3 regions of the Leifsonia soli genome follow, and region 2 is predicted to be linked to each of the others. Evidence: predicted binding sites of a transcription regulator. Region 2 holds the regulator's gene; each other region holds the start of a gene.

Region 1 (10,048 bases), 1.0 Mb from region 2:
GCGCTCTACACGCACGCCGGCCCGGAGGTCGCCGTCGCGTCGACGAAGGCCTTCGTCGCCCAGATCACCGCGCTGTACCTGTTCGGTCTGCACCTGGCGCGCGTGCGCGGCACCCTGAGCGCGGCGCAGCAGCGCGACGCGATCGAGGAGCTGCAGGAGGTCCCCGCCAAGATCGCCACGGTGCTCGAGTCGCACGCCGAGATCGCTCAGCTGGCCAAGTGGATGTCGGACACCCGCGCGGTGCTGTTCCTCGGTCGTCACGTGGGCTACCCGATCGCGCTGGAGGGTGCGCTGAAGCTCAAGGAGCTCGCCTACATCCACGCCGAGGGCTTCGCCGCCGGCGAGCTGAAGCACGGGCCGATCGCCCTGATCGAGCCCGGGCAGCCGGTGTTCGTCGTCGTGCCGAGCCCGCGCTGGTCGGACGAGCTGCACAAGAAGGTCGTCTCGAACATCCAGGAGATCCGCGCACGCGGCGCCCGCGTCATCGCGATCGCGGAGGCCGGAGACGCCGCCGTGCTGCCGTTCGCCGACGAGGTCATCCGGATCCCGCTGGCCGCTCCGCTGTTCGAGCCGCTGCTCGCGGTCGTCCCGCTGCAGATCTTCGCGATGGAGCTGTCGGCGGCCAAGGGCCTCGACGTCGACCAGCCGCGCAACCTGGCCAAGTCCGTCACCGTCGAGTGACGCCGTGATCGCCGGCATCGGGGTCGACGTGGTCGATCTGGCCCGCTTCGAGCGGTCGATCGCCCGCACGCCGAAGCTGCGCGACCGGCTGTTCACGGAGGACGAGCGCCAGCTGCCCGTGCACTCCCTCGCGGCGCGGTTCGCCGCGAAGGAGGCGCTGATCAAGGCGCTCGGCGGCTCCGAGGGCGTGCGCTGGCACGACATGGAGATCGTCCCGGATGCCGAGAGGAACCCCGGTTTCGTGCTGCACAACGTGGTCGAGGCGCAGGTCCGCGAGCGCGGCATCGTCCGCATCCACGTGTCGATGACGCACGACGCGGGGGTGGCGACGGCGTTCGTCGTGGCGGAGTGCGCGCCGTGACCGCGGCGTTCCGCGAGCGCGTCGTCGACCTGGATGCGGTGAGCGCCAACGTCGCACGCCTGCGCGAGCTGGTCGGGACGCCGCACGCGATGGCGGTCGTCAAGGCGGACGCATACGGCCACGGCGCCGTCGAGTGCGCGCGCGCGGCACTCTCGGGCGGGGCCGACTGGCTCGGCGTCGCCGAGATCGCCGAGGGCCTCGCGCTGCGCGAGGCCGGCATCACCGCTCCGGTGCTGGCCTGGCTGCACGACCCGGAGGAGGAGTTCGCCGAAGCCGTGCGCGCCGACCTCGACCTGGGCGTCTCGTCGCGCTCCCAGCTGGAGGCGGCGGCGGCCGTGGCATCGCCCGCGCGGCCGGCCGTCGTGCAGCTCAAGATCGAGACGGGCCTGAGCCGCAACGGCATCCCGGAGTCCGAGTGGGATGCGGTGGTCGCGCGAGCGCGCGAGCTGGAGGTCGCCGGGCTGATCCGCGTGCGCGGGATCTTCTCGCACCTGTCCAACGCCTCACCGGACGACGACCGTGCGGCGATCGCGGTGTTCGAGCGCGCCCTCGACCGCGCATCCGTCGCCGGGCTCCAGCCCGAGCTGCGGCACATCGCCGCGAGTGCGGCGGCTCTCTCGCTGCCGGAGTCCCGCTTCGATCTCGTCCGCCTCGGCATCGCCGTGTACGGGCTGTCGCCGTTCGGTCGCGCGTCGGCCGTCGAGCTCGGACTGCGCCCGGCGATGACGCTGCGCGGCCGGGTGGCCGCCGTCCGGCGCGTGCCGGCGGGGAAGGGCGTCTCGTACGACTACACGTACCGCACCGAGAAGGAGACGACGCTCGTGCTCGTCCCGCTCGGGTACGCGGAGGGGATCCCGCGTCACGCGTCGAATCGCGGTCCCGTCTCGATCGGCGGCCGCACGTTCCGCATCAGCGGGCGGGTGGCGATGGACCAGTTCGTGGTCGACGTCGGCGACCTGGAGGTGGCGGTCGGAGACGAGGTCGTCCTCTTCGGCGACCCCGCGACCGGTGTGCCGGGCGCGGACGACTGGGCCGAGGCCGCGGACACCATCAACTACGAGATCGTGACCCGCCTGGGCGGCCGGCTGAGACGGAGCTACACCGGAGGCGCCCGATGACGGCTGCGCTGCAGGTGCCCGCCGTCCGGCGGATCGCCACCGCCGACGAGATGCACCACCTCGGGCGCGAGCTGGCCGCGGCGCTCCGCCCCGGCGATCTCGTCGTGCTGTCCGGTCCGCTCGGCGCGGGCAAGACCACGCTGACGCGGGGGATCGGCGAGGGACTGGAGGTGCGCGGCCCGGTGACCAGCCCCACCTTCGTGCTGGCCAGGACGCATCCCAGCCTCTCCGGCGGCGCACCGCTCGTGCACGTCGACGCCTACCGCCTGTCGAGTGCGCTCGAGCTCGACGACCTCGACATCGACTTCGCGCGGTCCGTCGTCGTGGTGGAGTGGGGCGCCGGGATGCTCGACGGCGTCGCCGAGTCGTGGCTCGAGGTCGCGATCGAGCGGCCGACGGGCGCGGCCGAGGGCGCGGCCGGCCAGGGGGACGCAGCCGACGCCGAGGTCGACGACGCCGACGAACCGCGCACCGTCACGCTGACCGGGTTCGGCCCGCGGTGGGCATCGGCGGCGGGCCCGTCACCCGTCGATCCCGCTTAGGCTGGAAGCATGCTCCTCGCCATCGACACGTCCGCCGGGACCAGCGTCGCCGTCGTCGACCGGGAGGGCGGAGTCCTCTCGGAGGTCATCGAGACCGACACGATGCGCCACGCCGAGGTGATCGGCACCCTGATCGACGAGGCGCTCACCGTCGCCGGCATCGAGGTGCGCTCCCTGTCGGGCGTCGTGGCGGGGATGGGTCCCGGTCCGTTCACCGGACTCCGGGTCGGGATCGCAGCCGCGAAGGCGTTCGCGATCGGCGCGGGCAAGCCGCTCGTCCCGGTCGTCAGCCACGACGCGGTCGCCTACGACCGCTATGAGGCCGGCCACGCGGGTCCCTTGCTCGTCGTCACGGACGCCCGCCGCCGCGAGCGCTACTGGACGGCCTACTCCGGCGTCGACGAGTTCGGACTCCCGGTCCGCCTCGACGGTCCCGGACTCGCGCGGCCGGACGAGCTGCCGCATCCGGACGTCACGCGATTCGACGCGGACGTGGTCCCCGCCGGCCGGCTCGGGATGATCGCAGAGCTCCGCTACGCGAACCGGCTCCCGATGGACGCCGATGTCGCCCTCTACCTGCGCTCGCCGGATGTGACGCCGTCCGCCGGGCCGAAGCGGGTGACGGCGTGACCGATCCGGCCCGTGCCGTCCACCAGCTGCGTCGCGCCGCGCCCGCCGACGTGCCCGCGATCATGGAGCTGGAGCGCAGCATCTTCGAGAACGACGCCTGGTCGGAGCGGTCCATGCGCTCCGAGGTCGCCGGGGAGCACGGCTACTACCTGGTCGCCTTCGAGCCGGAGTCGCCGGACCGCATCGACGGATACGCCGGCCTCCTCGCCCCGCACGGGGGAGGGGAGGGCGACATCCAGACGATCGCCGTCGCTCCGCACGCCCGCCGTCGCGGGCTGGGCCGCCGGCTCATGCTCGCGCTGATCGCGGAGGCGCGGAAACGCGGCGCCCGCGAGGTGTTCCTCGAAGTGCGCGCCGACAACCCGGGCGCCCAGACCCTCTACCGCGACCTCGGTTTCGAGGAGATCGGCGTGCGCCCGAAGTACTACCAGCCGGACGGCGTGGATGCGATCGTCATGCGTCTCGCCGTCCCCAGCCCGGAGACCACCGTCGCATGACCAGTGCAGCATCCACTCGCCTCGATCCGGCATCCGTGACGGAGCCGCTCGTGCTCGGCATCGAGACGTCGTGCGACGAGACCGGGATCGGGATCGTCCGGGGGACGACCCTGCTCGCCAACACGATCGCGTCGTCGATGGAGGAGCACGCCCGCTACGGCGGAGTCGTGCCGGAGGTCGCCGCCCGCGCGCACCTGGAGGCCCTCGAGCCGACGCTGCGGACGGCCGTCGCGGACGCCGGGATCGAGCTGGCCGATGTCGACGCCATCGCGGTGACGAGCGGTCCGGGGCTCTCGGGTGCGCTCATGGTCGGCGTCGGCGCGGCCAAGGCGCTCGCGGTGTCGCTCGGCAAGCCGCTGTACGCGGTCAACCACCTCGTCGGACACGTCGGGGCCGACCTGCTCGACGCGCAGGGCGGACCGGGGCACCCGGTGGAGCTGCCGACCATCGCCCTGCTCGTCTCGGGCGGGCACACCTCCCTGCTCCTCGTCCGCGACCTCGTCTCGGACGTCCGGCTGCTCGGCGAGACCATCGACGACGCGGCGGGGGAGGCCTTCGACAAGGTCGCGCGCGTGCTCGGCCTCCCGTATCCCGGCGGACCGCAGATCGACCGCGTCGCCGCCGACGGCGACCCGAAGGCGATCCGCTTCCCGCGCGGGCTGACCCGCCCGAAGGACCTCGAGAACCACCGCTACGACTTCTCCTTCTCCGGCCTCAAGACCGCGGTGGCGCGGTGGGTCGAGCAGCGGCAGGACGCGGGCGAGGAGGTGCCCGTCGCCGACGTCGCTGCGTCGTTCCGCGAGGCGGTGGCCGACGTGCTGATCACGAAGGCGCTCGTCGCCTGCCGCGATCACGACGTGCCGCGACTGCTGCTCGGCGGCGGTGTCGTGGCCAACGCCCGCGTGCGCCAGCTCGCCGTCGCCCGGGCCGCCGAGGCCGGTGTCGCGCTGCGCATCCCCGCCCTGTCGCTCTGCACGGACAACGGCGCCATGATCGCCGCGCTGGGCGCGCAGCTCATCATGGCGGGCCACCGCCCGAGCGAGCTCACCTTCTCAGCCGACTCCACCCTCCCCGTGACGGACATCCAGGTCACCGCCTGAGTGGTGCGTTGACACCCTCCGGGGGCCCTGCCACGATAGATCTGATACAGCGTTCTCTCAGGAAATGTGTTTCCGCCGAGGCGCCGACCACCAGCTTCCGCACCGAAGGAGATGGGTCTCATGACCGACCCGAACGCCCCCGTCGAACCGACGGACCCGAACTCGCAGAACGGATCGGTTCCGCCGCCGCCCCCTACTCCTCCCGCGTCCGACACCGGCGCCGTCCCGCCGCCCGCGCCGGGCTACGGCCAGCAGCCGCCTGCCCCGGACTACGGCCAGCAGCCGCCGGCTCCCGGATACGGCCAGCAGCCGCCCGCACCGGGATACGGTCAGCAGCCGCCGGCGCCGGGATACGGCCAGCCGTACCAGCAGCCCTACGGTCAGCAGCCGGGCCAGCCGGGTCAGCAGCCGTACGGCCAGCCGGCCTACGGTCAGCCCGCGCCCGGCTACGCGCAGCCCTACGGGCAGCCGGCCGCCAAGTCGCCGATCCTGAGCATCCTGTCCCTGGTCGGCGGCATCCTGGGCATCCTGCTCAACATCGCCTGGGGCATCGGGTTCCTGTTCGGCATCGCGGCGGTCGTGCTCGGTTTCATCGGCCGCAACAAGGAGCCGCAGGCCAAGGGCTTCTGGCTCACCGGTATCATCCTGGGATTCGTGAGCATCCTGATCGCGATCATCTACTGGATCTTCCTCGCGATCATCTTCGCGAGCATCGCGAGCTACCAGGGCACGTACTGATCAGCGCCCTCTGAAACAGCCCGCCGGCGGCCTCAGAGCCGTTCGGCGAGCAACGCCGTGTGCCGCCCGGCGACCCTGGTGAGGATCAGGGTCGCCGGGCGGTCGCCGTTGAGCCCGAGCCTGCGGCGCAGGGCGGCCGGGTCGACGTCCACTCCGCGCTTCTTGATCTCGAGGGTGCCGATGCCGCGCTGACGGAGCGCCTTCTTGAGGTCCTTCTCGGCGTAGGGCAGCGACTCGAGCACGCGGAAACCGGCGGCGAACGGCGTCTCGGTCGCCCGGTCGGTCGTGATGTACGCGATCTGCTCCGAGAGCATCCGGCCGCCGAGCCTGCGCGCGAGGTCGCCGATGAGCCGCGCGCGGATGACGGCGCCGTCCGGCTCGTACAGGTACTCGCCGAGGGGGCCCGCCTCTTCGTCGGGGCTGTCCGCGTCGGCCGTCAGCTCGTCCGCCTGGTCGCCGCGCAGCACGAGCGCCGCGCGGCGGATGCCGGGGCGGGCGAGTGCACCGAACCACAGCCCGAGCTCGACGACCTGCCCGTCGGCGGACACCCACTGCGCCTCCGCCGTCGAGGGGATGAGGTCGCGGTCGAACCCCGGACCGAGCTTCAGCCCGACGGACCGGCCGGTGGCGAGCTCGTACGCGAAGCCGAGCGAGGGGGTGTAGTCGTCGGGATCGGTGAGGCGCTCCGTCTGGGTGTGGCCGGCCGTGCGGCGGGCCGGGTCGAGGAAGACGCCGTCGATCTCGCGCAGGTCGACGTCCTCAGCGCGTCGGTGTTCGACCCGGGCGCTGGGGAACGGGGCCAGGTTGAACGAGGCGATGGCCGCGGTCACCTCGTCCGCCTCGACCGCCAGGACGTCGAGGTCGAGCGCGGCGATGGCGAGCGCATCGCCGCCGATGCCGCAGCCGAGGTCGGCGACGCGGCGGAGACCGGCGGCACGGAACCGTCCGGCGTGGCGGGCGGCGACCGGAAGCCGGGTCGCCTGCTCCAGTCCCGCCTCGGTGAACAGCATCTGCGACGCGAAGTCGCCGAACTTGGCGACGGCCTTCCTGCGGAGCTTCGACTGGGTCAGGACGGCCGCGACCAGGGCCGGGGAGTGCCCCTGCTTGCGGAGATCGCTGACGATGGCCAGCACATCCCGCTCGCTGCTGTATGGCGGAAGGGAGTCGAGCAGGCGCAGCCCTTCCGGGCTCAGCAGGGCGACCAGCTCGGAACGTTCCATGCGCTCAACGCTACCCCGGACGTCCCGGCCCGCCCGGCCTGGCACTCACGTTGCGTGACTGCTAACGCACCCCCTAGACTCGTGTTAGCACTCTCACTGCGAGTTTGCTAATCAGTCTTAGTAGAGACACTGTTCTTCACAGGAAAGGGGTCAACGTGTCGGTCTCCATCAAGCCGCTCGAGGATCGCATCGTCATCAAGCAGGTCGAGGCTGAGCAGACCACTGCTTCCGGTCTGGTCATCCCCGACACCGCCAAGGAGAAGCCGCAGGAGGGCGAGGTCGTCGCGGTGGGTCCGGGTCGCATCGACGACAACGGCAACCGCGTCCCGCTCGACGTCGCTGTCGGCGACAAGGTCATCTACTCGAAGTACGGCGGCACCGAGGTCAAGTTCGGCGGCGAGGACTACCTCGTCCTGTCGGCCCGCGACGTGCTCGCGGTCGTCGTCCGCTGACGAACCCTTCACCGACGGCCCGGATGCTCTGAGCATCCGGGCCGTCGTCGTTCCCGGCCGCGGCGGTAGAGTCGGACGAGTGGCACCCTCCGACGACCTCAGCTCCCACCGCACGTCCGGACTCGTCTACGCGGTCTCCGCGTACGTCCTCTGGGGCATCCTCCCGATCTACTTCCTGGCGCTCGCGCCGGCCAGCGCCTGGGAGATCGTCGGCTGGCGGGTGATCTTCTCCCTCGGGTTCTGCGCGATCGCGATCACCGTGACGCGCTCCTGGCGGGCGTTCACCGCACTGCTCACCGACAAGCGGGTCCTCTTCACCATGGGCCTCGCCGGAGCCCTCATCTACGTCAACTGGCAGACCTACGTGCTGGCGACGGTGAGCGGCCACGTCGTCGAGGCGGCGCTCGGCTACTTCATCAACCCGATCGTCACCGTATTCCTCGGCGTCGTCGTTCAGCGGGAGAAGCTGCGCGTCGCCCAGTGGGTCGCCGTCGGCGTGAGCGTCGTCGCCGTCATCGTCCTGGCCGTCGGCTACGGCTCGATGCCGTGGATCGCCCTCATCCTCGCCTTCTCGTTCGGCCTCTACGGGCTGATCAAGAAGCGCGTCGGCAACCGGGTGGATGCGCTCTCCGGCCTGACCCTCGAGACGATGTGGCTGACCCCGGTCGCCATCATCCAGCTCGTCGTCGTCGCCGTCACCGGTGCGCTCACGATCGGGACGGCGGGCGTCTGGCACACGGTGCTGCTCGTCGGGGCCGGCGTCATCACGGCCGTCCCGCTGCTGTTCTTCGCGGCGGCCTCCCGGCGTCTCCCTCTCGTCTACATGGGCTTCATCCAGTACTTCGCGCCGTTCATCCAGTTCGTCGTCGGCGTCGCCGTACTGCACGAGGCGATGCCGCCGGAGCGCTGGGTCGGGTTCGCCATCGTGTGGCTCGCGCTGCTCATCCTGAGCATCGACATGATCGTCGCCGCACGGCAGGGCAAGCGCGCGGCCGAGCTCGATCTGGCCCCGGTCGACTGACCGCGCACCGGCCGGAATATCCGTCCAGATTCTGCCGTTACCATTGAGCATCCACAGTCGCGCGTCCTCACACGGGATGCATCTTTGAAGGGGTGAGATGGATCAGGCGGATCCGTTCGGTTTCATCGGTTTGACCTACGACGACGTCATGCTCCTCCCCGGGCATACCGACGTCATCCCCAGTGAGGCGGACACCACCACCCGCCTGACCAAGCGCATCTCGATGGCGACCCCGCTGCTCTCCAGCGCGATGGACACCGTCACCGAGTCGCGCATGGCCGTCGCCATGGCGCGCCAGGGCGGTATCGGCATCATCCACCGCAACCTCTCGATCGAGGACCAGGCGTCGCACGTCGACAAGGTGAAGCGCTCCGAGTCGGGCATGATCACCAACCCGGTGACCACGACACCGGAGGCCACCGTCGAAGAGGTCGACGCGCTCTGCGGCCAGTTCCGCGTCAGCGGTCTCCCGGTCGTCGAGCCCGACGGCACCCTGGTCGGCATCATCACCAACCGCGACATGCGGTTCGTTTCGCCGTTCGAGCGGTCGACCACCAAGGTCCGCGACGTCATGACGCGCCAGCCGCTCATCACCGCCCCGGTCGGCATCGACCCCGACTCGGCCGTCGCCATCTTCGCCGAGCACAAGATCGAGAAGCTGCCCCTGGTGGATGCGGACGGCAAGCTCCGCGGCCTCATCACGGTGAAGGACTTCGACAAGAGCGAGAAGTACCCGGACGCCACGAAGGACGACGAGGGCCGGCTGCGCGTCGGCGCCGCGATCGGGTTCTTCGGAGACGCCTGGCAGCGCGCGATGACGCTGGTGGACGCGGGCGTCGACGTGATCGTCGTCGACACCGCCAACGGCGACAGCGCCGGCGTGCTCGACATCATCCGCCGTCTCAAGGCAGAGCCCCGCGCGTCGCACGTCGACGTCATCGGCGGCAACGTCGCCACCCGCTCTGGTGCGCAGGCGCTCATCGACGCAGGCGCCGACGCCATCAAGGTCGGCGTCGGCCCCGGCTCCATCTGCACCACCCGCGTCGTCGCCGGTGTCGGCGTCCCGCAGGTGACGGCGGTCTACGAGGCGTCGCTCGCCGCACGCGAGGCGAACGTGCCGCTCATCGCCGACGGCGGCCTCCAGTATTCGGGCGACATCGCGAAGGCCCTCGTCGCCGGAGCGGACAGCGTCATGCTCGGGTCGCTGCTGGCCGGGACCTCGGAGTCGCCGGGCGAGCTCGTGTTCGTCAACGGCAAGCAGTTCAAGAACTACCGCGGGATGGGGTCGCTCGGCGCCCTGCAGACCCGCGGCAAGAAGACGTCCTACTCGCGCGACCGCTACTTCCAGGCGGACGTGCCGAGCGACGAGCAGCTGATCGCCGAGGGCATCGAGGGTCAGGTGCCGTTCCGCGGCCCGCTGTCCGCGGTCGCGTACCAGCTGGTCGGGGGTCTGCGGCAGTCGATGTTCTACGTCGGCGCCCGCACCATCCCGGAGCTCAAGTCGCGCGGCAAGTTCGTGCGCATCACGGCGGCCGGGCTCAAGGAGTCGCACCCGCACGACGTGCAGATGGTCGTGGAGGCGCCCAATTACCGTCGCTGACACGCAGGTCCAGGTCTGAGAAACCGCCGCCCGTTCCCTCGGGCGGCGGTTTCGTCTACTCTGGAAGGCTTTGCCCGCCTCCCAGATC
Region 2 (10,048 bases):
GGCCGCTCGCCGAGTTCGGCAGGTCGATCTGGGTGATGTCGCCTGTGACCACCATCTTGGAGTTGAAGCCCAGACGGGTCAGGAACATCTTCATCTGCTCCGGCGTCGTGTTCTGCGCCTCGTCGAGAACGATGAACGAGTCGTTGAGGGTGCGGCCGCGCATGTACGCGAGCGGTGCGACCTCGATCGTCCCCGCCGCGAGCAGCTTCGGGACGAGCTCCGGGTCCATCATCTCGTTGAGCGCGTCGTAGAGCGGGCGCAGGTACGGGTCGATCTTGTCGGTGAGCGTGCCCGGCAGGTAGCCGAGGCGCTCCCCCGCCTCCACGGCCGGGCGCGTCAGGATGATCCGGTTGACCTCCTTGCGCTGCAGCGCCTGAACGGCCTTCGCCATGGCCAGGTACGTCTTCCCGGTGCCGGCGGGGCCGATGCCGAAGACGATCGTGTTGCGGTCGATCGCGTCGACGTACTGGCTCTGACCCAGCGTCTTCGGCCGGATGCTCTTGCCGCGGGCGGTCAGGATGGCCTGGCCGAGCACGTCGGACGGGCTGAGGTTGAGATCGGTTCCGATCATGCGCGCCGAGCTCGTCACCTCGGCCGGGGAGAGGTCCTGGCCGTTGCGCACCATCTGGAGCAACTCCTCCACGAGGCGGCGCGCCTCGGCCACCTGCCCGGCGTCGCCGCTCAGGGCGATCTCGTTGCCGCGCACGTGGACGCTGACGAGCGGGTACTGCCGTTCCAGCGTGGTGAGCAGGCGATCCTGCGGTCCGAGAAGGCGGACCATCTGCACGCCGTCGACGCTCAGGCGCACCTCGGCGCCGTCGCCCGGATTCGCTCCGGAGGCGGTGGATTCGCTAGAGGGCAAGGCTTCCTTCCTCGAGGCCCGGGCTGCCGGCCGGGGCGCTCAGTACGTGTGCGTGGACGTGGAACACGGTCTGACCCGCGCGCTCGCCCGTGTTGAAGATCAGGCGGAAGTCGCCGTCTCCGTGCTCGTCGGCGAGGCGCTTCGCCGTCGCGACCAGTTCGGCCAGCAGCTCGGGGTCGCCGGCCGCGAGCTCGACGACATCGCGGTACTGCTCCGTTTTGGGCACGACGAGGAGGTGCACGGGGGCTTTCGGCGCGATGTCGCGGAACGCGATCAGGCGCTCCGAGTCGTACACCACGTCGGCCGGGATCTCGCCCGCGATGATGCGGGAGAAGATCGAACGCTCCGTCTCTGCCATACCCCTATCCTATTCGCCCCCTCCGACGCCCCACCGAGCTCTCTCCACCCCCCCGTCGACTCTCCGCCCACCGTCGAGTCCGCGATCTTTGCACGCGAAGAGCGGTCTGAGCGTGCAAAGTTTGCGGACTCGACGGTGGGGGTCACCAGCGGCGGAGGGATGCGTTGAGCACCGCGAGGGCGGCGGGGCCCGCGGTGGAGGTGCGGAGCACCGTGGAGCCGAGGCGGACGAGCTCGGCGCCCGCGTCGCGGAACGCGGCCAGCTCCTGCGGCGCGATCCCGCCCTCGGGACCGACGACGAGGACGAGGTCGCGCCCGTCGGGTTCGACCCCCGTCAAGGGAGCTTCGGCGTCCGGCTCCAGGACGAGCACGCGTGCGCCCGCGGCCAGCGCGGCCACCTGCTTCGTGGTGGCGAGCTCGCCCACCTCGGGCGTCCAGGCGCGGATGGACTGCTTCGACGCCTCCCGCACGATCGCGGCCCAGCGCTCGCGGCCCTTCGCGACCTTGGGGCCCTCCCAGCGCGAGACCGAGCGGGATGCGGCCCACGGCACCACCGCATCCACACCGAGCTCCGTCGCGGCCTGGATCGCGAGCTCGTCCCTGTCGCCCTTGGCGAGCGCCTGCACCAGCGTGATCCCCGGCGTCGCGCGCTCGACCCGTGACACCGACTCGACGTCGATGGTCAGCTCGGTGTTCGTCGACACCAGCACTTCGCCCGAGGCCACGAGCCCCCGCCCGTTGCCGATCAGCACCGACTCGCCCGGGCGCGTGCGGTTGACCGTCGCCGCGTGCTTCGCCTCGGCACCGCTGAGCGACAGCCGGGCGCCGACCTCGACATCGTCGAGATCCTCGCGCAGGTACAGGGAGGCCATCGCCGGCTAGAGGTTCAGGAACCGGTCGCGCAGCTTCGCGAACAGCCCCTGCTGGAAGCGGGCCAGCGACGGCTCCGGTCCCTTGTGGACGGCCGCGAACTTCTTGATGAGGTCCTTCTCCTTGTGGTCGAGCTTCGTCGGGGTCACGACCTGGATGCCGACGCGCAGGTCGCCACGGCCCGTGCCGCGCAGGTGCGTGATCCCGCGGTCCTTGACCGTGACGATGTCGGCGGACTGCGTGCCGGGCTTGAGCTCGAGGCGGATGTCGCCGTCGAGGGCCTTCACGGTCGCCGTCGTGCCGAGGATCGCATCCGTCATCGACAGCTCCAGCGTGCAGAGCAGGTCGTCGCCGTCGCGGCTGAACACGTCGTGGTGCTTGACCTTGATCTCGAGGTAGAGGTCGCCGTTCGGGCCGCCGGCGGGGCCGGCCTCGCCGCTGCCGGGCATCTGCAGACGGAGGCCGGTATCGACGCCCGCGGGGATGTCCACGGGAACGGTGCGACGGGCGCGAACGCGGCCCTGGCCCTGGCAGGTGACGCAGGGGGTCGCGATGACGGTGCCGTACCCGCGGCAGGTGCCGCACGGGCTCGAGGTCATCACGTTGCCGAGCAGCGACCGGACCGAGCGCTGGATGCTGCCCGTGCCGTGGCAGATGTCGCACGTCACCGGCTGCGTGCCCGGCTGGCAGCACGAGCCGTTGCAGGTCTCGCAGACGACCGCGGTGTCGACCTCCAGGTCGCGGTGCGTGCCGAAGATGACCTCGTCGAGGTCCACCTCGACGCGCAGCAGGGCGTCCTGTCCGCGCTCCCGGCGCGAACGCGGACCGCGCGTGGCGCCGCCTCCCCCGCCGAAGAACGTCTCGAAGATGTCGCTGAACCCGGCGAAATCGCCAGCGCCTGCGCCGCCGCCGAAGCCGCCGGAGCCGCCCAGGTCGTACTGCTGCCGCTGCTGCGGGTCGCTGAGCACGTCGTAGGCGTGCGTCACGAGCTTGAAGCGCTCCTGCGCCTCGGCGCTGGGGTTCACGTCCGGATGGAGCTCGCGCGCCAGCCGGCGGTACGCCTTCTTGATCTCGTCGGGGCTGGCGTCGCGCTCGACGCCGAGGACTTCGTAGTGGTCGGCCACGTGGGGCTGTTCCTTCTTCTTTCGTCGCGTGTGGTGATCGCCGGATGCGGCGGCGGCCTACTGGTCGCCGAGCAGCCGGGAGAGGTAGCGGGCGACCGCGCGGACCGCGGCCATGTTGCCCGAGTAGTCCATGCGGAGAGGACCGAGGAGGCCGACGCGGGCCACATCCGATCCCGCCGCACTGTAACCGCTGGAGAGCACGGATGCTTCCGTCAGCCCGAAACCGGCGTTCTCGCGGCCGATGCTGACCGCGACGCCGTGCTGATCGGTGGCCATCTCGTCGAACAGCCGGAGCAGGACGACCTGCTCCTCGATCGCCTCGAGCACCGGGGTGATGGTGCCGGGGAAGTCGAGCTCGGTGCGCACCAGGTTCGCAGCGCCCGCCATCACCAGCTTCTCCTGCCGGTTGGCCGCGATCTGGTCGAGCAGGGCGCCGGCGACGGGCTCGACGAGAGCGCGCGTGCGCTCCGTGAGGGCATCCGGCAGGTCGCGCAGCCGGCTGGCCGCCTCCGACAGCGTCAGGCCGGCCGCAGCGCCGTTGATCGCCCCGCGGATCTCGGCCACATCCTCGTCGCTCAGGTCGGCCGGGAGCTCGATCACGCGCTGCTCGACGGCGCCGGAGTCGGTGATGAGCACGCTGAGCAGGCGGTGGGGCGCGAGCGCCACCAGTTCGATGTGACGGATGCGCGAGCGCGCCACCGACGGGTACTGCACGAGGGCGACCTGGTTGGTCAGCTGCGAGAGCAGCCGGACCGTGCGGGAGAGCACGTCGTCGAGGTCGACCGACTGGCCGAGGAACGTCTCGATGGCCGTGCGCTGCGCCGACGTGAGCGGGCGCATCTCCGCCAGGTGGTCGACGAAGAGGCGGTAGCCCTTGTCGGTGGGGACGCGTCCAGAGGACGTGTGCGGAGCCGCGATGAGCTCCTCCTCCTCGAGCAGCGCCATGTCGTTGCGGATGGTCGCGGCGGACACCCCGAAGGAGTGGCGCTCGACGATGCTCTTCGAGCCGACCGGCTCGCGCGACGCCACGTAGTCCTGGACGATGACGCGCAACACTTCGAGGCTGCGTTCCGAGACCATCTCCGCCTCCCGTCGACCGATTAGCACTCGCTGTTCTTGAGTGCCAATCCTACCGCGTCGAAACGCGGCGAGGATGATTGCTGCCTGTGACACGGCAGCAGTACCGTATGCACACCGGTTCGACGCACCGTCGCAGCCGATCACGAAAGGGTTCCGCCGAATGACCGACCCGAACCAGCCCACCGACCCCGCGGGTGGCGTGCCCCCGCAGCAGCCCGGCGGCGTTCCGCCCCAGCAGCCCTCCTCCAACATCCCGCCCCAGCAGCCGTACGCTCAGCCCGCCGGAGCGCAGCAGCCGTACGCCGCTGCCCCCGCCGCCCCGCTCGACGCCGCGCAGGACAAGCAGTGGGCAGCGTTCGCCCACCTCGGCGGCATCCTCTGGATCCTCCCGTCCCTGATCATCTGGCTCGTGTTCAAGGATCGCGGACGGCTCACCAACCAGGAGGCCAAGGAGGCCCTCAACTGGCAGATCACCTGGATCATCGCCTGGGTCGCCTCGCAGATCATCGGGATCATCATCGGCAGCTTCACCTACGGCATCGGCTACCTGCTCTTCGGGCTGCTCATCCCGTGGGCGCTGTACATCATCAACCTGGTGTTCTCGATCCTCGGTTTCGTCCGCGTGAACAGCGGCGGGACCTACCGCTACCCGGTGAACTTCCGCTTCATCAAGTGACGGACGGCCCCCAGCCGGGGCATCGGCGCGTTCAGGCCCTTTTCAGCCCCGCGCCGCGCGCCCTAGGCTGGGGGCCGACCACGTCCATCCCCCGTTCCTGAGGAGAACCGCGCCATGTCCGCGACACCCCCGCCGCCACCCCAGCAGCCTTACGGAGGCGGCGCGCAGCAGCTGAGCCCCGCCGACGAGAAGCTGTGGGCGACACTGGTCCAGATCGGCGGGATCCTGTTCAACTGGATCCCCGCGCTCATCGGCTACCTGGTGCTGAAGGACCGCGGACCGTTCGTCCGCGCCCACACCGCCACAGCACTCAACTTCCAGATCACCATCTTCATCGCCTACGTCGTCGGCGGCCTCCTGACGATCGTGGTCATCGGCATCTTCGTGATCATCGCGGCCTGGGTGCTCAACATCGTGTTCAGCATCATCGCCGCCGTGAAGGCCAACCAGGGCGAGTACTACACGTACCCGCTCGCCATCCGGTTCGTCAGCTAGAGCGGACCATCGGCGGTTCGCAACCGTCAGGCGGCCTCGTCCGCCAGCAGCCGGCGCACCACGGCGTCGGCCAGGAGCCGCCCCCGCAGGGTCAGCACGATCGACCCGCGGAGGGCGGCTCTTCCGTCGACGAGGCCGTCGGCGATCAAGCCGGGGACCTCGTGCCGCCCGGCGTCGCCCAGCTCAGCCGTGCGCAGTCCGTCGCGGATGCGCGAGAGCAGCAGCACCCGCTCGACCCGCCGGGTCTCCGCGTCGAGGGTCTCCCGCCCTGCGGCAGGCGACTCCCCTGCGAGCACGCGCTGCGCGTACGCGGCCGGGTGCTTCACGTTCCACCAGCGGACGCCGCCGACGTGGCTGTGCGCGCCCGGTCCGACACCCCACCAGTCGTGGCCGAGCCAGTACGCGAGGTTGTGCCGCGACCGGTGGGAGGCGTCGGTCGTCCAGTTGCTGACCTCGTACCAGTCATAGCCGGCGTCGGACAGGCGCTGGTCGGCCAGCTCGTACATGTCCGCTTCGAGGTCGTCGTCGGGCTCCGGCACCTGGCCCGACCGGATCTGCCGCGCCAGCTTCGTGCCCGGCTCGACGATCAGGGCGTACGCCGAGAGGTGGTCCGGCTCGCAGTCCAGCGCGGTGTCGAGGCTGCGGGACCAGTCGTCGAGCGACTCCCCCGGCGTCCCGTAGATCAGGTCGAGGCTCACCTGCAGGCCCGCCGCGCGCGCCCAGCCGACCACCAGCGGGATGCGCGCCGGGTCGTGCGTGCGCTCGAGCGTTTCGAGCACATGCGGCACGGCGGACTGCATCCCGAACGACACCCGGGTGAATCCGGCGTCGGCGAGGCGCTGCAGATCGTCCGCGTCGACCGAGTCGGGATTCGCCTCCGTCGTGACCTCGGCGCCGTCGGCGAGTCCCCAGGCGCCGCGCACCGCGCCGAGCATCGCCGCCAGATCGCCGGGCGGGAGCAGCGTGGGCGTGCCGCCGCCGAAGAACACGGTCGACACCCGGCGCTCCGGCACGCCACTCGCCCGCAGGGCCTCGGCGGCGAAGCCGACCTCCTGAACGGCGTGGCCGGCGTAGTCCGACTGCGAGACGCCGCGCAGCTCGGTCGCCGTGTAGGTGTTGAAGTCGCAGTACCCGCAGCGCACCCGGCAGAAGGGCACGTGCACGTACACGCCGAAGTCGCGTTCGCTGGCGCCGTCGGCCGCGGTCGCGGGCAGCAGGCCGTCGGCGGGCGCGGGGTCGCCGACGGGGAGGATGCTCGGCATCAGGCGGACCGCACGGGGTGGAGCGCGCGCAGGTACTTCGCCGTGTAGCGGCGCTGCACCATGGCCAGCACCGGCGAGACGGCGCGGTAGAAGGCGTTCGACGGCCGCGACAGCGCACGGAGCACGAACCAGACCGTCCCGTCGTCGCGCTGCTCGACCAGGAACATCTCCTCGCCGCTCTCGGGGTGCCCGTGCAGCGTCCCGTAGGCGAACCCGCGCCGGTGGGGCTCGTCGACGACGTAGACGACGCGGACCGGTGCGGACACCCGGAACGGGCCGAAGGGGATCTTGAGAACGGCGGTCATCCCGTTGCGCACGAAGGGGGTCCCGTCGTCGGAGAACACGTCCTCCTCCGTCCGGTTCTCACGCATGCGGACCGGGGTGCCGTCCGGGCCGAACTCGACGCCCTCGTACTGGACGCCGGTGCCCTCGTGCACATCCGTCACCTGGATGCCGCTGCCCTTCTGGACGCCCCACGCCATGAGAGCGGTCGCGGCGGTCTCGAACCGCTCGTCCCCGCTACCGAGCCGGACGCTGCGCTCCAGCGGCTTGTAGCCCTTCGGCGGGTAGTACAGCAGATCCGCCGCCTGGGTGCCGCCGACCGCCCCGTACGTGACGGGCTGGTCGGTGAACGTCGAGCGGCGCATAGATTCATCATCCGCTATGCCGAGCGGGTTCGCGAAACGGGTGTTCGCGAGGCCGGCGGACGCGGACGCCCTACTTCTTGTCCTTCTTCTCCGTGTCGCCGGAGAGCGCGGCGATGAAGGCCTCCTGGGGGACCTCGACGCGGCCGACCATCTTCATGCGCTTCTTGCCCTCCTTCTGCTTCTCGAGGAGCTTGCGCTTGCGGGTGATGTCACCGCCGTAGCACTTGGCCAGCACGTCCTTGCGCATCGCGCGGATGTTCTCGCGCGCGATGATGCGCGCGCCGATGGCGGCCTGGATCGGGACCTCGAACTGCTGGCGCGGGATCAGCTCGCGCAGGCGGGACGCCATCATCGTGCCGTAGGCGTACGCCTTGTCGCGGTGCACGATGGCGCTGAACGCATCCACCGTCTCGCCCTGCAGCAGGATGTCGACCTTGACGAGGTCGGACTCCTGCTCGCCGAACGGCTCGTAGTCGAGGGAGGCGTAGCCAGCGGTCTTCGACTTGAGCTGGTCGAAGAAGTCGAAGACGATCTCGCCGAGCGGCATGGTGTAGCGGATCTCGACGCGGTCCTCGCCCAGGTACTCCATGCCGAGCAACGAGCCGCGGCGGCTCTGGCAGAGCTCCATGATGACGCCGACGTAGTCCTTGGGGGCGAGGATGGCCGCCTTGACGACCGGCTCCTCGACCTTCTCGATCTTGCCGCCGGGGAACTCGCTCGGGTTGGTGACGGTGACCGTCTTCTTGTCCTCGGTCGTCACCTCGTAGATCACGCTCGGCGCGGTCGTGATGAGGTCGAGGCCGAACTCGCGCGACAGCCGCTCGGTGATGATCTCCAGGTGCAGGAGCCCGAGGAAGCCGCAGCGGAAGCCGAAGCCGAGGGCGACGGAGGTCTCGGGCTCGTAGACGAGCGCGGCGTCCGACAGCTTCAGCTTGTCGAGGGCCTCGCGGAGCTCCGGGTAGTCGCTGCCGTCGATCGGGTACAGGCCCGAGAACACCATCGGCTTCGGCTCCGTGTAGCCGGGGAGCGCCTGGGTGGCCGGCTTCGACGCAGTGGTGATCGTGTCGCCCACCTTCGACTGGCGGACGTCCTTCACACCGGTGATCAGGTAGCCCACCTCGCCGACGCCCAGGCCTTTCGACGGCGTCGGCTCCGGGGCGGAGACGCCGATCTCGAGGATCTCGTGGGTGGCGCGCGTCGACATCATCTGGATGCGCTCGCGCGGCTGCAGCTTGCCGTCGACCATGCGGACGTAGGTCACGACGCCGCGGTAGCTGTCGTAGACGGAGTCGAAGATCATGGCGCGCGCCGGAGCATCCGCGTTGCCGACCGGGGCCGGGATCTCGGCGACGACGCGGTCGAGCAGCGCCTCGACGCCCATGCCGGTCTTGCCGGACACACGGAGGACGTCCTCGGGCCGGCCGCCGATGAGGCTGGCGAGCTCCTGCGCGTACTTGTCCGGGTCGGCGGCGGGAAGGTCGATCTTGTTGAGCACGGGGACGATGGTGAGGTCGTTCTCCAGCGCCAGGTACAGGTTCGCGAGCGTCTGCGCCTCGATGCCCTGAGCGGCGTCCACGAGCAGGATGGCGCCCTCGCAGGCGGCGAGGGAGCGGGAGACCTCGTAGGTGAAGTCGACGTGCCCGGGGGTGTCGATCATGTTGAGCGCGAAGGTGTCGCCGTCGACCTGCCACGGCATGCGGACCGCCTGGCTCTTGATCGTGATCCCGCGCTCGCGCTCGATGTCCATGCGGTCGAGGTACTGGGCGCGCATGTCCCGCTCGGCGACGACGCCGGTGATCTGCAGCATCCGGTCGGCCAGGGTCGACTTGCCGTGGTCGATGTGCGCGATGATGCAGAAGTTGCGGATGGAGGCCGGGTCGGTCGCGGCGGGCTCGAGGGCCTGGAGAGCTCGTGGTGACATCGTCCGGCCATTCTTCCACGAACCCCCGCCCACCGACGCACCGGTGGGTGGTCCGGTCAGGCGAAGCGCTCGGAGCGCTCCACCACGTGCCCGCGCCCGTCTTCGAACCGGTACACCTCGGCACCGCCGATGAACACGCGCTCGGCGCGCGAGTTCACGTCGAGCGGATCGCCCGACCACACCACCACGTCGCCGTCGAGGCCCGGCGTGAGCGAGCCGACGCGGTCGTCGAGGCGGAGGAACGCCGCCGGGTTGACCGTGAGCGCCTCCAGGGCGGTCTGCCGCGGCAGGCCGTCCTTCACCGCGAGTGCCGCCTGGTAGACGAGGAAGTTGATCGGGACCACGGGGTGATCGGTGGTGATCGCCACCCGGACGCCGGCCTGCGCCAGCGTCGCCAGGTTGGCGATGGCGCGGTCGCGCAGCTCGACCTTGGAGCGGGAGGTGAACATCGGGCCGAAGATGACCGGGATGTCGCGCTCGGCCAGCACGTCGGCGATCTTGTGCGCCTCCGTGCCGTGGTTGACCACCAGCCGGTAGCCGAACTCGTCGGCGAGGCGGAGGGCCGTCGCGATGTCGTCATGGCGGTGCGTGTGCTGATCCCAGGCGAGTTCGCCGTCGAGCACGCGCACCAGCGTCTCCTTCGCGAGGTCGCGCTCGAACGGCTTGCCCTCGAGGTCGGCGTTCTCGCGCTGCACCCGGTAGTTCTGCGCGGCGACGAACGCCTCGCGGATGATCATGGCGACCCCGAGCCGTG
Region 3 (10,048 bases), 1.3 Mb from region 2:
CGCCGCAGAGGACGCACCCGTCCACGCGATCCGGCCGTCGACGGCGAGAACGGCCGCGTCCCGGACCAGGCCGAGAGGACCGGGATGCGCCGGGTCGAACGTCGTCAGCTCGCCGATGCCGGTGACCAGCGTCGCGGTCATCGGCCCGGCGCCGCCTGCTCGGCCGCACCCTCGCGCATCGGGATGCGCAACCCGCGCTCCTCCGCGACCTCGACGGCGCGCTCGTAGCCGGCATCCACGTGCCGCATGACGCCCGTCCCCGGATCGTTCGTCAAGACCCGCTCGATCTTCTCCGCGGCGAGCGGTGTCCCGTCGGCGACGACGACCTGACCGGCGTGGATGCTGCGGCCGATCCCCACGCCGCCGCCGTGGTGGATCGACACCCAGGTCGCACCGGACGCCGTGTTCAGCAGGGCGTTGAGGAGGGGCCAGTCCGCGATGGCGTCCGATCCGTCCGCCATCGACTCGGTCTCCCGGTACGGGGAGGCGACCGAGCCGGAGTCGAGGTGGTCGCGCCCGATCACGACCGGGGCGGACAGCTCGCCCGACGCCACCATCTCGTTGAACCGGAGTCCGGCCAGGTGGCGCTCCTTGTATCCCAGCCAGCAGATCCGCGCGGGGAGCCCCTCGAAATGCACCTTCTCTCCCGCCTGGGTGATCCAGCGGCGCAGATGCTCGTCGTCGGGGAACAGGTCGAGCACGGCACGGTCGGTGGCGGCGATGTCGGCCGGATCGCCGGAGAGCGCCGCCCAGCGGAACGGGCCCTTGCCCTCGGCGAAGAGCGGGCGGATGTACGCAGGCACGAACCCGGGGAAGTCGAACGCCCGGTCGTAGCCGCCCAGCTGCGCCTCCGTACGGATCGAGTTGCCGTAGTCGAAGACCTCGGAGCCGGCGTCCTGGAAGCCGACCATCGCCTCCACCTGCGCGGCCATCGAACGGCGTGCGTCGTCGGTGAAGCGTTCGGGGTCGGCGGCGGCGCGCTCGTGCCACTCGTCGACGGTGTAGCCGATCGGGAGGTAGCTGAGCGGGTCGTGGGCGCTGGTCTGGTCGGTCACGATGTCGATCGGCACGCCACGGCGGAGCAGCTCGGGGAAGACCTCTGCGGCATTGCCGACCACCCCGACGGAGAGCGCCCGGCGCTCGTCCTTCGCGGCCAGCGCCTGCGCGACCGCGTCATCGAGGTCGTCCGCCAGCACGTCGAGGTAGCCGTGGTCGACGCGGCGTTGAAGACGGGTCTTGTCGACATCCACGATGAGCACGGCGCCGCCGTTCATGGTGACGGCGAGCGGCTGCGCGCCGCCCATCCCGCCGCATCCGCCGGTCAGGGTGAGCGTTCCGGCCAGCGAGCCGCCGAAGCGCTTCCTGGCCACCGCGCCGAAGGTCTCGTATGTGCCCTGCAGGATGCCCTGCGAGCCGATGTAGATCCACGAGCCGGCGGTCATCTGGCCGTACATGGTCAGGCCGAGCGCCTCCAGTCGGCGGAACTCGGGCCACGTCGCCCAGTCTCCGACGAGGTTCGAGTTGGCGATGAGGACGCGCGGAGCCCACTCGTGCGTGCGGAACACGCCGACCGGCTTCCCGGACTGCACCAGCAGCGTCTCGTCGGCCTCGAGGTCGCGGAGGGTGCGGACGATCGCGTCGAACGCCTCCCAGCTGCGGGCGGCGCGCCCGGTGCCACCGTAGACGACCAGGTCGTCCGGGCGCTCGGCGACCTCAGGGTCGAGGTTGTTCATCAGCATCCGCAGCGGCGCCTCGGTCTGCCAGCCCTTCGCGCTGAGCTCTGCTCCGCGCGCCGCGCGCACCGGTCGGGCTCCATCCATGGTTCTCGTTCCTTTCGTTGCCCCGTCGAGTCCGCAAAGACTGACGGTTTCGGCGCTGATTTCGTGCAGTTTGTGCGTACTCGACGGCGGGGGTTACGGGAGGTGGGCGGCGGCGCGGAGGGCGCCGGAGGTCACGAGGGCGTAGGCGGCCTCGATCTCGGGGGAGAGGTGGCGGTCGGGGCCGGGGCCGGGGACGGCGGTCCGCAGCGCGGCGATCACTGCTCCCGTCGCGGGGCCGGGCTGCAGCGGAGCGCGCAGGTCGGCTCCGCGCGCTGCCGTCATCACCTCGATGGCGATCACGCGCGCGAGCCCGTCGATGGCCCGCCGCAGCTTGCGAGCGGCCGCCCAGCCCATCGACACGTGGTCCTCCTGCATGGCCGACGAGGGGATGCTGTCCACCGATGCGGGCGCGGCCAGCCGCTTCAGCTCGGAGACGATGCCCGCGGCCGTGTACTGCGCGATCATCAGACCGGAGTCGACGCCGACCTCGTGGGCCAGGAACGGCGGGAGGCCCTGGTTGCGCGCGGGATCGAGGAAGCGGTCGGTACGGCGTTCGGACATGCTCGCGACGTCGGCGACGGCGATCGCCAGGAAGTCGAGCACGTACGCGACCGGCGCTCCGTGGAAGTTGCCGTTCGATTCGACCCGCCCGTCGAGCGTGAGCACCGGGTTGTCGACGGCGGACGCCAGCTCGCGCCCGGCGACCAGCTCGGCGTGCGCGACCGTGTCGCGTGCCGCGCCGTGCACCTGCGGCGAGCAGCGGAGCGAGTACGCGTCCTGCACCCGCGTGCACTCCGGCCCCTTGTGGCTCGCGACGATCGGGGAGCCGGCGAGCAGGGCGCGCAGGTTGGCGGCGCTGACCGCCTGGCCCGCCTGCGGTCGCAGCCGCTGCAGGTCGGCGGCGAACACCGCGTCGGTGCCGAGCAGGGCCTCGACGCTCATCGCCGCAGCGATGTCCGCGTCGGTCAGCAGACCGTGGAGGTCGTGGATGGCGAGCGCGAGCATCCCGAGCATCCCGTCGGTGCCGTTGATGAGCGCGAGCCCTTCCTTCTCGGCCAGGACCACCGGCTCGATCCCCGCGGCGGCGAGGGCGTCGGCCGCATCGACCAGCTCGCCGTCGACCCGAACGCGCCCCTCGCCCATCGCGGCCAGCGCGCAGTGAGCGAGCGGCGCGAGGTCGCCGGAGCAGCCGAGCGAGCCGTACTCGTGGACGACGGGCGTGATCCCGGCGTTGAGCAGCGCCGCGTAGGTCTGCACGGTCTGCGGGCGCGCGCCCGTCCGCGCCGTCATCAGCGTGGACAGGCGCAGCAGCATGAGGGCGCGGACCACCTCGCGCTCGACCTCCGGACCGGAGCCTGCCGCATGGGAGCGCACCAGGCTCGCCTGCAGCTGGGCACGGCGGTCGGCGGGGATGAACGTTGTCGCGAGCGCGCCGAAGCCGGTCGAGATGCCGTAGTGCGGCTCGGTGTCGTCGGCGAGGGCGTCGACGATGGCGCGGGAGGCGGCGACCCCGGAGAGGGCGTCGCCGTCGAGCTCGACGCGGGCGTCGTGACGGGCGACGGCGACCACGTCGTCGATGGTGAGCGGTCCGGCGCCGACGGTGACTGCGGTCTGGGTCTGGAGCATGGTCCGATCCTCGCTCCGGGCCGGGCGTCCGCGCTCCGGCTGTAGGCTGCTCGGTGTCCGGTATCCCAGACATACGACGACCGCGAGCGGGGGTGGATGCGGTGAGCAAGGTCCCCGCCGCGGAAAACACCCTGCGTGTGCTCGCCTACCTCGGAGCCCAGCGCGGTCCGGCCCCGGCCGCCGCCATCGCCGCCGCACTGGGGCTGCCGCGCTCGACGGTCTACCACCTGCTCGCCGTGCTGTCCGAGCACGGCTTCGTGCTGCACTTCCCCGAGGCGCGGCGGTACGGGCTGGGCGTGGCCGCGTACGAGTTGTCGAGCGCGTTCTCGCGGCAGCAGCCGCTCAGCAGGCTCGGCCGGCCCATCGTGGCCGCGCTGGTGGATGCGATCGGCGAGTCCGGTCATGTCGCCGTGCTCCACGGCCGCGACGTCGTCTACATCGTGGAGGAGCGGGCGCCGCGTCGGCCGCGGCTGGTGACGGATGTCGGCGTGCGGCTTCCCGCCCACCTCACGGCGAGCGGGCGGGCGCTGCTGGCGACCCTTCCGCGCGAACAGTTGCGCGCCCTGTACCCGGACTCCGACGCGTTCGAGGACCGCACGGGCGCCGGCCCGCACTCCTACGCCGAGCTGCGACGCGTCGTGGCCGAGGCCCGCGAGCGGGGATACGCGACGGAGGACGGCGACGTCACGCCGGGCTTCGCCTCCGTGGCGGTGTCGGTGCGCGACCACGCCGGCTGGCCCGCTGCGGGCATCGCGGTCACCTTCCCGCGGGAGAACGTCCCGGAGGAGGGATGGGATGCGCTCGCCGCCCGGGTGCGCGAGGCCGCGGCCGAGCTGTCGCGCCGCATCCGCGGCACCTGACGGCCGCTAGCGGGTGGGAACCGCGAGCGATTTGGCGTAGCAGACCGACCACGGATCGTCGACGTAGGCCCCGAAGTTGGGGATGCGCGCATAGCCCGAGCGCTCGTACAGCGCGATCGCGGCGTGCTGCAGCGGACCGGTCTCCAGGCGCAGCTCGGCGATCCCCGCATCGGCGGCCGCGGCCTCGACCGCGCCGAGGAGGCTGCGCGCGAGCCCCTGACCCCGCGCGTCCTCGTGCACGAACATCCGCTTCAGCTCGGCGCGGGCACCGGCATCGGCGAGGGCGTCGGCATCGGTGAGGGCGTCGGGCCGGGCGCCGGCGACCAGCGCGGCGATCCCCAGCGCAAGCCCGTCGACGCGCGCGACGAAGACCGTGACGCCCGGACGCTCGAGCTCGGACACATCCAGCAGGTGGCAGCTCTCGGCCGGGTACAGCGCGAAGGCGAACTCGTCGCTCAGCCGCAGCAGCTCCTCGACCTCCGGCTGGCGCGCCGGCTCTGGGCGGATCTCGATCGGCATGCGTCGATGCTAGCGGCGGCGTGTGTCGCCGGTGTTTCCGGTGTCCGCAGGGCGGGCCGGCCGGCGACCCGCCCCGGCCGGCGACCCGCCCTGGCGCGGCGATCAGACCCGGCTGGGCGTCCGGTTCTCGGCGCTCACCATCCAGGCGTACTGCTCGAGGCGCTCGATGATCGCGTGGAGGAGGTCCGCGGAGGTCGGGTCCTCCTCGTCCACGTCGTCGTGCACGTCGCGCATGGTGCGGACGACCGCTTCGAGGCGCTCGGTGATCAGGTCGACGGTCTCGGTCGTGTCGACCTCTCCGTTGGGGAACTCGGGGAGGCTGGTCTGCTCCGCCACCGTCGCGCTCCGCCCGTCCGGGGTCGCGTGGAGGGCGCGCAGTCGCTCGGCGATGACATCGCTGAACTCTCGCGCCGCTTCGACGATCTCGTCGAGCTGGAGGTGCAGGTCGCGGAAGTTGCGTCCGACCACGTTCCAGTGCGCCTGCTTGCCCTGCAGGTGCAACTCGATCAGGTCGACGTGCACGCGCTGGAGGTGCCGCGCCAGCTCCGCGGAGGCGACGAAGCCGTGCTCGGCGTGCTCACGGCGGGTCGGGGCGACGCCGACGGCGGCGGTCCGGCGTACGGGCGCTGTCTTCTGGGTGCTCTTCTTCGCGGTGCTCTTAGTGCTCGCGGTGCTCTTAGTGCTCGTCTTGGACTGGCTGACGGCCACGATGGGGTCCCTTCCATTCGATCGGACGTCCCCGACGGTAGGCCCATGCCGGAGCCTGCGGAAGCGGGTTGACAGGGTCGGAGCGCCCTGGCACTCCCTGGGGGAGAGTGCTAAAATCTGTGGTCGAAAAGAGAGTGCAAAGGGCCTCTCACCAGGTGATCCAGAAGAAAGGGGTACATCCAATGGCCATGTCGTTCGATCCTTTCTCCCAGCTGGACCGGATCGCGCAGAGCATCTTCGACACCAGCCGTCAGCCGCGCATCATGCCGGTCGATCTGTTCCGCGAGGGTGAGCGTTACATCCTGAACGCCGACCTCCCCGGCGCCGATCCGGCGTCGGTCGACGTCGACGTCGACGGGCACCTGCTCACCATCCGGGCGGTGCGCAGCGCGGCCGACCGCGACGGCGCCCGCTGGCTCGCCCAGGAGCGCCCGTACGGCGCCTACATGCGGCAGTTCACGATCGGCGACGACGTCGATCCCGACGGCATCACCGCGTCGTACGACAACGGAGTGCTCAGCGTCATCATCCCGGTGGCCGAGCGGGCGAAGCCGCGCAAGATCGCCGTGGAGTCGTCGGGCTCCAGCGAGACGAAGGCGGTGTCGGCCGGCTGATCCGGCCGGTGTCAGCGTCGGAGAGGAGGGCGCGCCGTCACTGCACGGCGCGCCCTCGCGCCGCCCACTCCAGGCGGCGCAGAGCCTCCGCGTTGCGCACGTGGAGGATGGCATCGGCCACGGCGTCCGGGATGAGGGTCACCGGCCCCGACTCCGGGAACTCCTCCATCCGCACGACGCAGCCAACGCCGCGCGGCTTCACGTCGATGATCACGCGCTCGGAGCCGAACGGGCGCGTCTTCGCCTCGAGCACCATCCGTCGCGGCGGATCCCACTCGTCGACGCGCGTCTCGTCGTTGAGCACGAGCGGCCAGACCCCGATGGAGTGGTGGAGGCGCGATCCGACGGCCGGATACCGGCTGTCGGTCGCGCGCAGGCGCGACGCTCCGACGACCCACGTCGGGTACACCCAGGGGTCGGCGAGGACGGCGAAGACCTCGTCCGGCGTGCAGGCCATGCGGCGGACGTTGACAGACATGTTCACTGCTCCGGAAGCTCGTGGGGATGGGCGGGGTCGGGCAGGGCGTCGACGGGCCGTGCGATGGTCTGGCCGGGCCCGGGGGCGAGGTCCGGCATCCGGGTGAAGCCGAACTCGTGGCGCAGGGCGCTGCGCGCGGCGTAGTACCCGCCGAGACCGTGGACGCCCGGTCCGGGAGCCGCGGAGGAGGAGGCCAGGTACAGCCCGCGACCCGGCATCCGCCAGGGATCCGCCGACAGGACGGGACGGGCCACCAGCTGACCGAAGTCCGGTGCGCCCGCGGAGATGTCCCCGCCGATGTAGTTGGGGTCGTGCTGCTCCATCTGCACCGCGTTCTTGGTCGCCGTCCCGATGATGAGATCGCGGAAGCCGGGAGCGAACTCCTCGATGCGGCGGATGATCGCCTCGGTCTGGTCCTCGGTCGAACCGCGCGGGACGTGCGTGTACGTCCACAGCACGTGCTTCCCCGCGGGCGCCCGCGTCCCGTCGAAGAGCGACGGCTGGGAGACGAGCACGTACGGAGCGTCGCTGGTCCGGCCCGACGCGACGGCGTTCTCCGCGCGAGCGACCTCGCGACGCGATCCGCCCAGGTGCACGGTGGCCGTCTCGTTCAGCTCCGGGTTCGCCCACGGTACCGGGCCGGAGAGTGCGAAGTCGGCTTTGAAGACGCCGTTGCCGTCGCGGAACCGGGAGATGCGCCGCAGGTAGCTGCCGGGCAGCCGGTCGGCGGCCAGGTCGACTGCGGACTTCACGTGGGTGTCGAAGACGACGATCCGCGAGTCCGGGAGCTCGGCGAGCGACGCGACCGGGGTGTCGGTGACGATCTCGCCGCCGTTGGCCACGATGTCGGCGACCATCGCGTCGGCGATCGCCTGGCTGCCGCCGACCGGGACGGGCCAGCCGCGGGCGTGCGCGTAGGTCGCGAGGGTGAGCCCGGCGGCCGCGCCGGCGACGCTCGGCAGGGGCACGGTCGTGTGGGCGAAGACGCCCGAGAGCAGAGCGCCGGGCGCCTCGGTCCGGAACGGAAGGTCCCACCACGGGCCGCCCTGGGCGATGGCGGTCAGCCCGAACCGAGCGGCCACGAACGGATGCCGAGGCAGCTGGAGCAACTGCGATCCGGTGAACTGGGCGACGGCGTCCGCGTCGGCGACCAGCGGTCCGAGCAGCGCACGCCAGGCCGGACCGTCGACCCCCAGGGCATCGGCGGTTCGCTCCAGGTCCCGGTACGCCATCGCGACGCGGCCGCCCGCCAGCGGGTTGCCGTACGACGCCGTCGGCACGATGAAGGGCACGCGCTTCTCCAGCCCGAACCGACGGAAGAAGCCGGAGGCGAGAGCGAGGGGATGCACGGCGGAACAGACATCGTGGCGGAAGCCGGGGAGCGTCAGCTCCTCCGTGCGCAGGCCGCCGCCCACGGTCGCGTTGCGCTCGTAGACGCGCACGGAGAGGCCGGCGCGGGCGAGCGTCACAGCAGCGGACAGACCGTTCGGGCCCGACCCGATCACGACGGCGTCGAGGCTGTTCGCGGAGGGCCTTGTCGCGGAGGGGGCTGTCATACCTCCCTGTATACCCCGCCCCTCGACGCGCACGGAGGGCGATCGGCAGCCCGTTCTCAGCATCCATGCACTATCGTTGACAAGTCGGCTCTTGACACTGCGCGATCTGCGCAGATGGGTTTGTAAGTCAAGCGGGCCGGTTCCCTCCCCGATCAGTGGCAGGGATCACACAATCGTGAACGGCCCCGGACACAGTTCGCCCGGGATTCATCCGGTGCGCTGCGGCGTGCCGCCGCGCACTCGACATGAACCCAGGAAGAACATCCATGCCCGGATACAACAACGACCGACGATCGCAGAAGCCGTCCCGCGGCGCTGCGCCCAAGAGCAGCAACCCCAGCCCCAAGCACCGCGGCTACCGCGCCGAGGAGCCCGCCGCGGGCAAGAAGCCCCGCTGGAGCGCCGACGAGCGCGCCGCACGCGGCCGCTCCACTTACGGCACCCGTGACGACAGCGCAGGCCGCGGCCGCGGCGAGCGACCCAACTGGGAGCCCCGCGGCAAGGATGCGCGCCGCACCGAGCGGGTGTGGGAGGAGCGCGCTCCGCGTCAGGACCGTCCCCGCCGCGACGGCGACGACCGCCCGCGCCGCTCCTTCGACGACCGTGCCGACCGTCCGCGTCGGGATTTCGGTGACCGTGCCGAGCGTCCGCGTCGTGAGTACGACGACCGTCCGCGTCGGGACTTCGGCGACCGCACGGAGCGCACGGAGCGCACCGACCGTCCGCGCAGTGATTTCGGCGACCGGACCGAGCGTCCGCGTCGCGACTTCGGCGACCGGGCCGAGCGTCCGCGTCGTGAGTACGACGACCGTCCGCGCCGTGACTTCGGCGACCGGGCCGAGCGTCCGCGTCGTGAGTACGACGACCGTCCGCGCCGCGACTTCGGCGACCGCACGGAGCGTCCACGCCGTGACTTCGGCGACCGGGCCGAGCGTCCGCGTCGTGAGTACGACGACCGTCCGCGCCGCGACTTCGGCGACCGTTCCGACCGCCCGCGTCGTCAGTTCGACGACCGGGCCGAGCGTCCGCGCCGCGATTCGGACTTCTACCCGTCGCGCGACGAGAAGCCGGCCTTCGTGCCGACCGACGACGTCGTTCTCGAGCGCCTCGAGGCGGACGCCATCCAGGCGGAGGACGTCGACGGCGTGACCTTCGGCGACCTGGGCCTCGGCGGCAACATCGTGCGTGCCCTTGCCGAGCTCGGCGCCGACAAGCCGTTCCCGATCCAGGCGGCGACCCTTCCCGACGTGCTCGCAGGCAAGGATGTGCTCGGCCGCGGCCGAACCGGCTCCGGCAAGACCATCGCGTTCGGCGCGCCGCTCGCGGAGCGCCTCATGCAGCTGTGGGCCGAGTCCGGCAAGTCCGGCGGCAAGCGTCAGCTCGGCCGCGCGCCCCGCGCCCTCATCCTGGCGCCGACGCGCGAGCTCGCCCTGCAGATCGACCGCACCGTCCAGCCCATCGCCCGCAGCGTGGGCCTGTTCACCACCCAGATCTACGGCGGCGTGCCGCAGGGTCGTCAGGTGGGTGCGCTGCAGCGCGGCGTCGACATCGTGATCGGCACCCCCGGCCGCATCGAGGACCTGGTCGAGCAGGGACGTCTGGACCTCAGCGAGGTGCAGATCACCGTCCTCGACGAGGCCGACCACATGTGCGACCTCGGCTTCCTGGAGCCGGTCCAGCGCATCCTGCGCCACACGGCCGAGGGCGGCCAGAAGCTGCTCTTCTCGGCGACCCTCGACTCGGGCGTCGCGAAGCTGGTGGACGAGTTCCTCGTCGACCCGGCCGTCCACGAGGTCGCGGGCGAGGACCAGGCGTCCTCGACCATCGACCACCGCGTGCTCGTGATCGAGCACCGCGACAAGGGCGC

What was found. Region 2 encodes HrcA, which represses chaperone genes, less so after heat shock. Its sites were predicted from a motif close to TTNGCACTCGNNNNNNNCGAGTGCNAA; they were not measured.
Region 1: the regulator HrcA is predicted to act here: its motif matches at 6,926-6,952, upstream of groES (co-chaperone GroES).
Region 3: the regulator HrcA is predicted to act here: its motif matches at 5,621-5,647, upstream of BJ963_RS11350 (Hsp20/alpha crystallin family protein).

Annotation. Positions count from the first base shown of each region.
Region 1 covers NZ_JACCBJ010000001.1:1,997,409-2,007,456, reverse strand. The annotation lists gene glmS (glutamine--fructose-6-phosphate transaminase (isomerizing)) at 1-681, shown strand, start outside; gene BJ963_RS09705 (holo-ACP synthase) at 686-1,042, shown strand; gene alr (alanine racemase) at 1,030-2,160, shown strand; gene tsaE (tRNA (adenosine(37)-N6)-threonylcarbamoyltransferase complex ATPase subunit type 1 TsaE) at 2,157-2,702, shown strand; gene tsaB (tRNA (adenosine(37)-N6)-threonylcarbamoyltransferase complex dimerization subunit type 1 TsaB) at 2,712-3,332, shown strand; gene rimI (ribosomal protein S18-alanine N-acetyltransferase) at 3,329-3,829, shown strand; gene tsaD (tRNA (adenosine(37)-N6)-threonylcarbamoyltransferase complex transferase subunit TsaD) at 3,826-4,929, shown strand; gene BJ963_RS09675 (DUF4190 domain-containing protein) at 5,050-5,667, shown strand; gene BJ963_RS09670 (class I SAM-dependent methyltransferase) at 5,700-6,887, opposite strand; gene groES (co-chaperone GroES) at 7,043-7,339, shown strand; gene rarD (EamA family transporter RarD) at 7,419-8,360, shown strand; gene guaB (IMP dehydrogenase) at 8,458-9,960, shown strand.
Region 2 covers NZ_JACCBJ010000001.1:993,046-1,003,093, reverse strand. The annotation lists gene BJ963_RS04855 (PhoH family protein) at 1-862, opposite strand, end outside; gene BJ963_RS04850 (histidine triad nucleotide-binding protein) at 852-1,220, opposite strand; gene BJ963_RS04845 (16S rRNA (uracil(1498)-N(3))-methyltransferase) at 1,363-2,091, opposite strand; gene dnaJ (molecular chaperone DnaJ) at 2,098-3,213, opposite strand; gene hrcA (heat-inducible transcriptional repressor HrcA) at 3,271-4,293, opposite strand; gene BJ963_RS04830 (DUF4870 domain-containing protein) at 4,454-4,969, shown strand; gene BJ963_RS04825 (DUF4870 domain-containing protein) at 5,084-5,464, shown strand; gene hemW (radical SAM family heme chaperone HemW) at 5,491-6,726, opposite strand; gene BJ963_RS04815 (DUF1990 domain-containing protein) at 6,726-7,373, opposite strand; gene lepA (translation elongation factor 4) at 7,444-9,294, opposite strand; gene BJ963_RS04805 (amidohydrolase) at 9,351-10,048, opposite strand, start outside.
Region 3 covers NZ_JACCBJ010000001.1:2,340,786-2,350,833, reverse strand. The annotation lists gene hutI (imidazolonepropionase) at 1-141, opposite strand, end outside; gene hutU (urocanate hydratase) at 138-1,820, opposite strand; gene hutH (histidine ammonia-lyase) at 1,914-3,446, opposite strand; gene BJ963_RS11365 (IclR family transcriptional regulator domain-containing protein) at 3,548-4,306, shown strand; gene BJ963_RS11360 (GNAT family N-acetyltransferase) at 4,313-4,825, opposite strand; gene BJ963_RS11355 (ferritin-like domain-containing protein) at 4,928-5,533, opposite strand; gene BJ963_RS11350 (Hsp20/alpha crystallin family protein) at 5,716-6,147, shown strand; gene BJ963_RS11345 (SRPBCC family protein) at 6,185-6,625, opposite strand; gene BJ963_RS11340 (phytoene desaturase family protein) at 6,628-8,181, opposite strand; gene BJ963_RS11335 (DEAD/DEAH box helicase) at 8,448-10,048, shown strand, end outside.